DNA from 3 places in the Mesorhizobium sp. WSM4308 genome. Region 1 is predicted to be linked to each of the others. Evidence: predicted binding sites of a transcription regulator. Region 1 holds the regulator's gene; each other region holds the start of a gene.

Region 1 (3,276 bases):
GGGCAAGGGCCTGACCGCAATGATCACCATATCGGCGTGGATATCGGAACGCTCCCCGGTCGATGCGGTCGGGCTGATTTCGCAGCGATCCGTGCTGCTGGTGACCATCGCCCTGGTCATCGCGACGATGGCGACGACCTGGCTGCGGCTCGCGGCAGTGCCATTCGCGCTTGCCGGCCTGCTGACAGTATCGGATACGCGCACCCCGGATGTGCTGATTTCCGAAGATGCGCGGTTGGTGGCGCTGCCGATCGGCGGTGGAGAACTCGCGGTCAGCCGGGCTCGCCCGAACGAGTTCACCGTCGACAATTGGAAACGCGCGCTGGTGTCCGAAACCATCGTCGTGCCGGAGATGTTCGACAGGGCGGACGGGCAATTCGACATTGCCGATGCCGTCAATCTGCCGCCGGGAGCACCGTTCTACTGCACGGATGGCGTCTGTCTTGCACGGCACCCGTCGGGTGCGATCATCGCGCATGTCGAAGACCGCAAGGATACCTGGAAAGCCTGCGGTTTCGCCGACCTGATCGTCGTCAATGACGCGACGGGCTATGATGCCTGCCACAATCCGCTGGTTCTTGTCGTCACCAAACGGCAACTTGCCCGCAAAGGCAGTGCCGCCGTGTTCTTCGACCGCCAATCGGCAACTGGCCCGCCAACCGTCAGCTTCGCGGTGGACGGGCCGTATCGGCCTTGGCACGAGCAACGAAAATTTTCGCGTGAGGCGAGGGGGCTGGCGCCCTATCAAAAACCCGAAAAGACGGCCGCTCCTGCTCAGTAACGCCGGATCAGCCCGACAAGCTTGCCCTGCACCTTGACCCTGTCTGGCCCGAAAATGCGCGTCTCGTAGGCCGGGTTGGCGGCTTCAAGGGCGATCGAGGCGCCCTTGCGGCGGAACCGTTTCAGGGTTGCTTCCTCCTCGTCGACCAGCGCCACGACGATCTCGCCCGGGCTCGCCGTGTCGGCGTTGCGGATGATGACCGTGTCGCCGTCGAAGATGCCGGCGTCGATCATCGAGTCGCCCTTGACCTCCAGCGCATAGTGCTCGCCACCCATGATCATGTCCGGCGGCACCGAGATCGAATGCGTCTGGTGCTGGATGGCATCGATCGGCACACCGGCGGCGATGCGGCCCATCACTGGGATCGACACGGCGGAAACCGCATCGTCATCATTGCCGGCCGCAGGCAAGCGCGACTGCGCCGGCTTGATCTGGCGGCCAAGACCGCCCTGGCCGAGGCTGCCCTGGATGACGCTTGGCGAGAATTTCTTTGCCGCGTTAAGGCCGGGCGCGATCGAATCCGGCAGCCGCAGCACTTCCAGTGCCCGCGCCCGGTTGGGCAGCCGGCGGATGAAGCCGCGTTCCTCCAGTGCCGTGATCAGGCGATGGATGCCCGACTTGGAGGCGAGATCGAGCGCTTCTTTCATCTCGTCGAAGGACGGCGGAATGCCGCTTTCCTTGAGCCGTTCATGAATGAACATCAGCAGTTCATGTTGCTTGCGTGTCAGCATGGCGGCCCCCCGAGGCATTGAACGAAGGGTTTGAATCAGAATCGAAAAACAAACCCAGAACAAACACTATCTGTTCCAGTTGTGTTCCGCAACTGTTTAAAGTTTAATGAATTTGTTAACGCGTCTGAAATTTTTTGACCGGGGCAGAGGGTCGCGATCAATGATTTCCCTGCCGGTACGCGCATTGAAATCGTTTCGGTTAATGGCCTGTGGCCTAGCCCTGAACGCGGTTTGGCATCAGGTGTTTGGGAGGCGTCTGCGGGGCGGATTTGAGCGGCGTATCGATCCATTCCGGCAGAACGAAACGAAACCAAAACGCCAACGATCGTGAGTTCAGGCCGGCACGGCCACGTGGATCCGGACGCCGCGGAAGCATCATCCGGAAACCGCTTTCAGGCTGCCGGCGCGCGCGGTGTAAGTGTTGGCGCCGTTGTCTTCGCTGTGGACATAGACATGCAGCGTGTAGCCGATATGCGCCGTCATCAGCGCCTTTGCCCGCTCTACATCCCGATCGAGCGCCGCTTCCATGATCGCGGTGTGATGCTCGATGGCGATCGCCTCGCGCAGCGCGTCCATTGCCTCGCCGTAGCCGTCCTTCAGGCCGGCCGCCGCCCGCAAAGTCGGCGCCAGGCCGAGAAACCGATGATGCCGACGCAGCTGATCGGCGATCGTCGAGCGGAAGCGCAACAGCCAGTTTGCCGTCGCCGCGCTCAGCAGCGCCGCATGGAAGGCCTCGTGGCTCTCGTCCCATTTGTCGACGGCCGCATCGGAAGGGTCATCGACCGCGGTTTTGCAGCGGGAGAGCCGGTAATGAGCGGTGACGACCGCATCCTCCCATTCCCTGCCGCCGTTCGCGATCGATTCCAGGAACAGCGGCATTTCGACAACCATCCTTGCGCGCGCCAGGTCCTCGAGCTCGGCGCGCGACACGGGAGCGACGGCAAAGCCGCGATTGCTGATGGCAGTGACCAGGCGTTCGGCTTCAAGTCGGGACAACGCTTCACGCAGCGGCGTCCAGCCGACGCCGTATGTGCCGCGCAGCGCGCTCAGCTTGAGCGGCGCCCCCGGCATGAGGCGGGTGGTCAGGATATCGCGCCGCAGCAGCTGATAGGCCGCTTCGGTCTTCGTGGAATTGTTCTGATCCTGCATCGCGGTCGGTCCATCATCAGCCTGTGAAAATTATATATGAAGGGGAAGTATGGCAAGAATTATATATAATGTTTGACACGCGGCGAGGGACTGACCATGATCGCCGCAGTTGCCGTCCTTGAGAGCGGCGCTGATCAAATCTGGGAGGAAATGATGTTGAAGTCGAAATCCGTTTGGCTGTCGGGATTGGCCCTGGCAGGCGCGTTGATGGTCAGCGTCGGCAGCGCCGCAGCCGATCAGATACGCATCGGCATCGCCAATTTCGGCGAGCATCCGCAGCTCAATGCCGCCATAGCGGGCTTCAAGAAGGCACTGACGGACAACGGCTTTGTCGAGGGCAAGGACGTCGTCTACACCGAAAGCCATACCAACTTCGATGCATCTCTGGTGCCGCAGATGATCGCCAAGCTGCAGGCGGAGCAGCCCAAGCTGATCTACACCATCACCACGCCGGTCTCGCAGATCGCCAAGAAGGCGCTCGCCGGTTCCGGGATTCCGATCGTTTTCGCCGCGGTCACCGATCCAGTGGCGGCCAAGCTGGTGCCGTCGTGGGACGCCGGAGACGAAGGCATGACCGGCGCCAGCGATCTACAGGATGTCGCCGCGGTGATGGCC
Region 2 (3,276 bases), on a different contig from region 1:
GGCCTGCACAACATGCCTGGCCTTCCCGTCGGGCATTTCGAGACCCGTGCCGGCCCTGTCATGTCGGCAGAGGATAATTTCGAGATCGTGCTCAGGGGGTTCGGCGGCCACGCGGCGCGGCCGCATTCGGGCAACGAAACGCTGGTCGCCGCCTGTGCGCTGGTCACCAATCTGCAGACCATCGTTTCGCGCCGCCTGAGCCCGGCCGACATAGCGGTGGTTTCGGTGACCGAACTGATCACCGATGGCACCCGCAATGCGCTGCCTGGTCTTGCCCGCATCCTCGGCGATACGCGCAGTTTTCGCCCCGAGGTCAGCGCGGCGATCGAACGCCAGATGCGCACCATCGCCGAGGGCACCGCGGCCGCCTACAACATTGCCGCCGAGGTCAATTACACCAGAGAATTCGTGCCTTTGCACAATGATGCCGAACTGGTCGAGGCGGCCTTCGCCGCCGCCAAGAAAATCTTCGATCCCGGCAATGTCGCGGTTGCCCGCGAGCCGATGACGGCGTCGGAGGATTTTGCCCGATTCCTCGATCACGTGCCGGGCTGCTTCGTGTTCCTCGGCAATGGGGAGGCCTCGGCGCCGCTCCACAATTCCAGCTATGACTTCAATGATGACGGGCTGGTCTTCGGCGCCAGTTTTCATGCCGCCATCGCCAGGCAACGGCTCGGAATTTGACCGGCCGCGGCCCCCCTTCGGCACGCCTTTGCCGGTGGAAAACGCCTGGAAAAGGCCGAAATCCGCGATCCCACATGACGCAGCGGCAAGACTCAGCTAGGCTGTGTGGTGCGGCGGACCTGATTTATCCGCTTGGCCGGCGCCTTCTCCTCCCAAGCGGCGCCGGCCTTCTTCCCGCGCCGACCGCCTGCTAAATTAGCATTCATTAAATTTAGAATATTCGCACTTGCAGGGCGTTAGCGTCTTTCTGGCATGGAAGACGCTGGTCCTTGGCTGTTGCGGGAAGGCCAATGCGCGGGCGGAACTGGATAAGGGCGTTGCGTCAGGATGAGGCGCGGCAGGTGCGTGCGCGCATCGCCGAACTCGAAAGAAACCTTACAATGGCATTCCCGGCCCGAGGCCGTCAGCTGCAACAGGACGCCGGGCACGAATTGCGCAATGCCAAGTTCCGCCTCGAGCGGCTCGAAGAATGCATCGCGGCAATGCAATGAGGTTTCGACGGGTCCTCAGTGCACCGGGATCATCTCAGTTGCCCAACACTCTCCGTGTTCATGACAGGATTGCTGGCATAGGAGCTTTGTTCGGCACCAGGAGCCTTGGTCGGTGGCAATTTGTTGTCGCAGGCCGAGACAGCCAAAGCGACCAGCACAAGGGCTAATCCTAGCTTCTTCATCGCTATCGCCTCCTTGCTTTCAACGACCCGCCATCGGTTTGGTTGCGAACTTGGCGCGATGGAACAAACCGTCATGTTTCCGGTTGACCCTCATCAGAGGAGACCGCGGCATGATCCGTTTGCTTCTGGCAGGTACTTTTGCCTTTCTCGCTTACCGCCTCACGCGCAAGATGATCGATGACGTGCCCGGCGACATCGATCCCCTGTTGCTGCCCGCGCCGAGAAGTGACCGCGAAGCTCTGCGCCGCCAATCGGCGGCCATGGGTGTCGATCCCCGGCGGTAGAGCAATTCCAGGAAAAGTGTGAAGCGGTTTTCCCTGGAAAAGCGTAGCGCTTTCCCTTGAGAGTTGCGCCAAGACCAAGGGGCCGTCGCAAAGCTTCTATGTTGCGAACAAAGCGGAAACGATGCTTGATGGGCGATGAACCTCGCCGCTCATGATTCGACCTTTGTGGAATCGACTGCCCAGCCCGCCTATCTCGCGCGGCTGAACGATGCCCAGCGCCAGGCCGTCGAGCATGGTGACGGCAAGATCGCCGGGCCGTTGCTGGTCATTGCCGGCGCCGGCTCGGGCAAGACCAACACGCTGGCGCATCGCGTCGCTCATCTCATCGTCAGGGGTGCCGACCCGCGCCGTATCTTGCTGATGACCTTTTCGCGGCGCGCCGCATCCGAAATGGCGAAACGTGTCGAACGTATTGCCGGCGAGGTGCTCGGCCGCGACGCCGCGGTGATCACCGATGCGCTGACCTGGGCCGGCACTTTCCACGGCATCGGCGCCCGGCTGCTGCGCGACTATGCGCTGGAGATCGGCCTCGACCCGGCCTTCACCATCCATGATCGCGAGGATTCCGCCGACCTGATGAATCTGGTGCGCCACGAACTCGGCTTCTCGAAAACGGAAGCGCGCTTTCCGACCAAGGGCACCTGCCTTGCCATCTATTCGCGCGCCGTAAACGCGCAGGCGCCGCTCGGCGAAGTGCTGGGGTCGGCCTTCCCCTGGTGCGCCGGCTGGGCCGAGCAGTTGAAGCACCTGTTCGCCGGTTACGTCGAGGCCAAGCAGGCGCAGAACGTGCTCGACTATGACGATCTGCTGCTCTACTGGGCGCAGATGGCGGCCGAGCCGGACATAGCGGCGCATCTGGGCGGGCGTTTCGACCATGTTCTGGTCGACGAATACCAGGACACCAACCGCCTGCAGGCTTCGATCCTGATGGCACTGAAACCCGACGGCGCCGGGCTGACGGTGGTCGGAGACGATGCGCAGTCGATCTATTCGTTCCGCGCCGCCGAGGTGCGCAACATCCTCGACTTTCCAAAACAGTTCGCGCAGGCCGCCGATGTGGTGATGCTGGAGCGCAATTACCGCTCTACGGAAACCATTCTGGCCGCCGCCAATGCGGTGATAGGCGAGGCCTCGGAGCGCTTCACCAAGAACCTTTGGTCGGAGCGCAAATCCACCGACAAGCCAAGGCTGGTCAGCGTCCGCGACGAGGTCGAGCAGGCCAACTTCGTCTGCGATACCATCCTCGCCGAGCGCGAGGCCGGTACGGCGCTGAAATCGCAGGCGGTGCTGTTTCGCGCCTCGCACCACAGCGGGCCGCTGGAGATCGAACTGACGCGGCGCAACATTCCCTTCGTCAAGTTCGGCGGCCTGAAATTCCTCGATGCCGCCCATGTCAAGGATGTGCTGGCGGTGCTGCGCTTTGCCGAAAACCCGCGTGACCGCGTCGCCGGCTTTCGCGTTCTGCAACTGATGCCGGGCATTGGCCCTTCGGCTGCCGCGCAGATCGTCGAGACGATGACGACAGCGCTGGATGAAGCGATGGGCTTGGCCGGATGGCGGCCGCCGCAGCGCGCGGCGGACGACTGGCCCGGTTTCGTCTCGCTCTATTCCGGCCTGCGGGCCGGCGCCAAATGG
Region 3 (3,276 bases), on a different contig from region 1:
TGTCGCCCATCGCCCAGAAATTGTCCGAGGTCGGGATGCGGATGATGCGATCGTCCGAGAAACCGGCGATCTTCTTCCAGAAGCCGGCCGCCTCGTCGTCCGTGTGGTAGACGGTGACCAGCAGCTCGTCCTTCTTCAACCCGAACTCCTTGGTGATCAGGTTCCAGGCAAGCTCGATGGCGCGCTCCTTGAAGTAATCGCCGAAGGAGAAATTGCCGAGCATCTCGAAGAAAGTCAGGTGGCGCGCGGTGTAGCCGACATTGTCGAGGTCGTTGTGCTTGCCGCCTGCGCGAACGCTCTTCTGGGCGGTGGTAGCGCGCGAATAGGACCGCTTCTCCAGACCGGTGAAGACGTTCTTGAACTGCACCATGCCGGCATTGGTGAACATCAATGTCGGATCGTTGCGCGGCACGAGCGGGCTCGAGGCCACGACCTCGTGGCCCTCCTTGCGGAAATAGTCGAGAAATGTCGACCGGATCTCGTTCACGCCACTCATGACTGCTGCCTTTTCGCGAAAACCGCCGGCGCGGCCGGCGGAAACTGGTGTCTGCTTTCCAGAAATAGACTTGGCCTTTTAGCGGCCACGCTCCAGCCTGTCCAGAAACACGGAACTGGGCCAATCCTGGGAGTCTATTGGTCCCAAAAACGAAAACCGCCGGCGCGAAGGCCGGCGGTTTTGGACGCGATACTAAAGAACTCGGTTACTTAAGCATCGGATCATAGGTCGACTTTATGGCCGAACTCTGTCCGTTGCCCTACATCGCGCCGGCTTCGTCCTCAAAACCGTCGTCGCCGCCTTCAGAGCCACCATTTTCGAGGAACTTTTCGGCGATAAGCCCGGCATTCTGCCTGAGCGCCAGTTCGATCTCGCGTGCGGTATCGGGATTGTCGCGCAGGAACAGTTTTGCATTTTCGCGGCCCTGGCCGAGACGTTGCGAATTGTACGAGAACCAGGCGCCGGACTTCTCGACCACGCCGGCCTTGACGCCGAGATCAACCAGCTCGCCGGTCTTGGACACGCCCTCGCCATACATGATGTCGAACTCGACCACCTTGAAGGGCGGCGCCAGCTTGTTCTTGACCACCTTGACGCGGGTCTGGTTGCCGACGACCTCGTCGCGATCCTTGACCGAGCCGATGCGGCGGATGTCGAGGCGCACCGACGCATAGAATTTCAGCGCGTTGCCGCCGGTCGTGGTTTCGGGCGAACCGAACATGACGCCGATCTTCATGCGGATCTGGTTGATGAAGATGACCATGGTGTTGGAGCGCGAGATCGAGGCGGTCAGCTTGCGCAGCGCCTGGCTCATCAGGCGGGCCTGCAGGCCGGGCAGCGAATCGCCCATCTCGCCCTCGATTTCGGCGCGCGGCGTCAGTGCCGCGACCGAATCGACCACCAGCACGTCGATGGCGCCGGAGCGCACCAGCGTGTCGCAGATCTCCAGCGCCTGCTCGCCTGTGTCGGGCTGCGAGATCAGCAGGTTCTCAAGATCGACGCCGAGCTTGCGGGCATAGACCGGGTCGAGCGCGTGTTCGGCGTCGACGAAGGCGCAGATGCCGCCCTTCTTCTGGGCTTCGGCCACCGTGTGCAGCGCCAGCGTCGTCTTGCCCGAGCTTTCCGGCCCGTAGATCTCGATGATGCGGCCGCGCGGCAGGCCACCGACGCCGAGCGCGATGTCGAGACCGAGCGATCCGGTCGGCACCGTTTCAATCTCGACGACCTGCTCGTTCGCGCCGAGCCGCATGATCGAGCCCTTGCCGAAAGCCCGCTCGATTTGCGACAGCGCCGCATCCAGAGCCTTTGATTTGTCCACTGCCTTATCCTCTACAAGCCGCAAAGAATTCTGAGCCATGATACATCACCCCTTGGTCGTCAATGAAGGCCGGACAATCCGTAATCCCTGCCATTTTGTACCTTTTTTGTTCTCGTTTGGCAAGAGGGATCAAATATCTGAAAAACAAGTCATATCCGGATTTGTTCTTTTTCCGTACCAAGAGATCGAACAGGAATGCACCCCGCATTGGGCCAGACTGCTCGGTTGTATCGATCCGCCGAATCGCCATCTTGCTGGCGAAGGCTATGACGCAGTCTAGCGCTTGTGCAGTTGCAATAACAAAGGGCATATCGCCGGCATGGTGAAATCCATAGAGATATTGGCCGTGGGCGGCGCCCATATCGACCGGCGCGGCCAGGTGTCAGGCACGTATGTGCCGGCGGCGTCCAATCCCGGCACGATGCGCGAGGACGTCGGCGGCGGCGTGTTCAACGCGCTGCGCAGCACGGTGCGGCGCGGCGTATCGGGCTCGCTGATGTCGATGCGCGGCGGCGATGCAGCGGCGGACACCATTTCGCGAGCCATCGCCGAGGCAGGCATCGCCGACCTGTCGGCGGTCTTCCTCGACCGCACGACGCCGAGCTACACCGCGCTGATCGATCGCGAGGGCGAGTTGATCGTCGGCTTTGCCGACATGGTGCTCTACGATCTGGCGTTTCCCAAGCAGATGAGACGGTCCAAGGTCCGCGAAGCGATCGCTGCCGCCGATGCCATCCTGTGCGACGCCAATCTGCCGTCGGCGGCACTGGAGCGGCTGGTTTCGCTTGCGGCCGGCAAGCCGGTGTATGCCATTGCCATCTCGCCGGCCAAGGTGGTGCGGCTGATACCGGTGCTCAGCGCGCTGGCGCTGGTCTTCATGAACCGGCGCGAAGCCGTCGCGCTGGCCGGCGTCAACGCAAACGCCGCCGAAGGAGATGTCGTCGACGGATTGCGATGCAGCGGCCTTGCCAGCGGCGTCGTGACGGCAGGCAGCGCGCCGGTGCTGGGTTTCGATGAAGCAGGCGCCTTTACGATCCAACCGCCTGCCCCGAGAAAAGTCGCTGACGTCACCGGCGCCGGCGACGCGCTGGCGGGTGCGACGGTGGCAGCCCTGCTGCGCGGCCTGCCGCTGCGCCAAGCCTTGCGCGAAGGCGTCGCGGCGGCGACGCTGGCCATCGAAAGCGCCGACGCCATCCCCGATTTTACCGCGGCGAGCTTCGCCGAAGCTCTGGCTCTTGTGCCGGACGCGCAGGAAGTGGCATGAGACCGGCAAATTCATAGTGCCGCTGTGTTGCCGGCATGCGCCGCACCGCGAGTTGGAGATCCAGATGACACCCGAAACCGCCCGCCCCTTCATCGACGTCCACGCACCAGTGGCGCAAGCCCTGGCCGCCGGGCGCCCGGTTGTGGCGCTGGAAAGCACCATCATCACCCATGGCATGCCCTACCCCGACAATGGCGC

The links. The regulator LexA, encoded in region 1, represses DNA repair genes until DNA is damaged. The targets are predictions, from matches to a motif close to TGTTCNNNNTGTGTTCNG.
Region 2: the regulator LexA is predicted to act here: its motif matches at 1,745-1,762, upstream of CK227_RS19540 (ATP-dependent helicase).
Region 3: the regulator LexA is predicted to act here: its motif matches at 1,911-1,928, upstream of recA (recombinase RecA).

Annotation. Positions count from the first base shown of each region.
Region 1 covers NZ_NSFW01000013.1:143,517-146,792, reverse strand. Annotated here, with positions in the region: gene CK227_RS23570 (ComEC/Rec2 family competence protein) at 1-781, shown strand, start outside; gene lexA (transcriptional repressor LexA) at 775-1,512, opposite strand; gene CK227_RS23560 (GntR family transcriptional regulator) at 1,888-2,661, opposite strand; gene CK227_RS23555 (ABC transporter substrate-binding protein) at 2,815-3,276, shown strand, end outside.
Region 2 covers NZ_NSFW01000010.1:69,326-72,601, forward strand. Annotated here, with positions in the region: gene CK227_RS19525 (M20 aminoacylase family protein) at 1-684, shown strand, start outside; gene CK227_RS19530 (hypothetical protein) at 1,026-1,175, shown strand; gene CK227_RS36780 (hypothetical protein) at 1,205-1,357, opposite strand; gene CK227_RS36785 (hypothetical protein) at 1,468-1,641, shown strand; gene CK227_RS19540 (ATP-dependent helicase) at 1,777-3,276, shown strand, end outside.
Region 3 covers NZ_NSFW01000005.1:189,177-192,452, reverse strand. Annotated here, with positions in the region: gene alaS (alanine--tRNA ligase) at 1-496, opposite strand, end outside; gene recA (recombinase RecA) at 756-1,853, opposite strand; gene CK227_RS11340 (carbohydrate kinase family protein) at 2,134-3,078, shown strand; gene CK227_RS11335 (pseudouridine-5'-phosphate glycosidase) at 3,143-3,276, shown strand, end outside.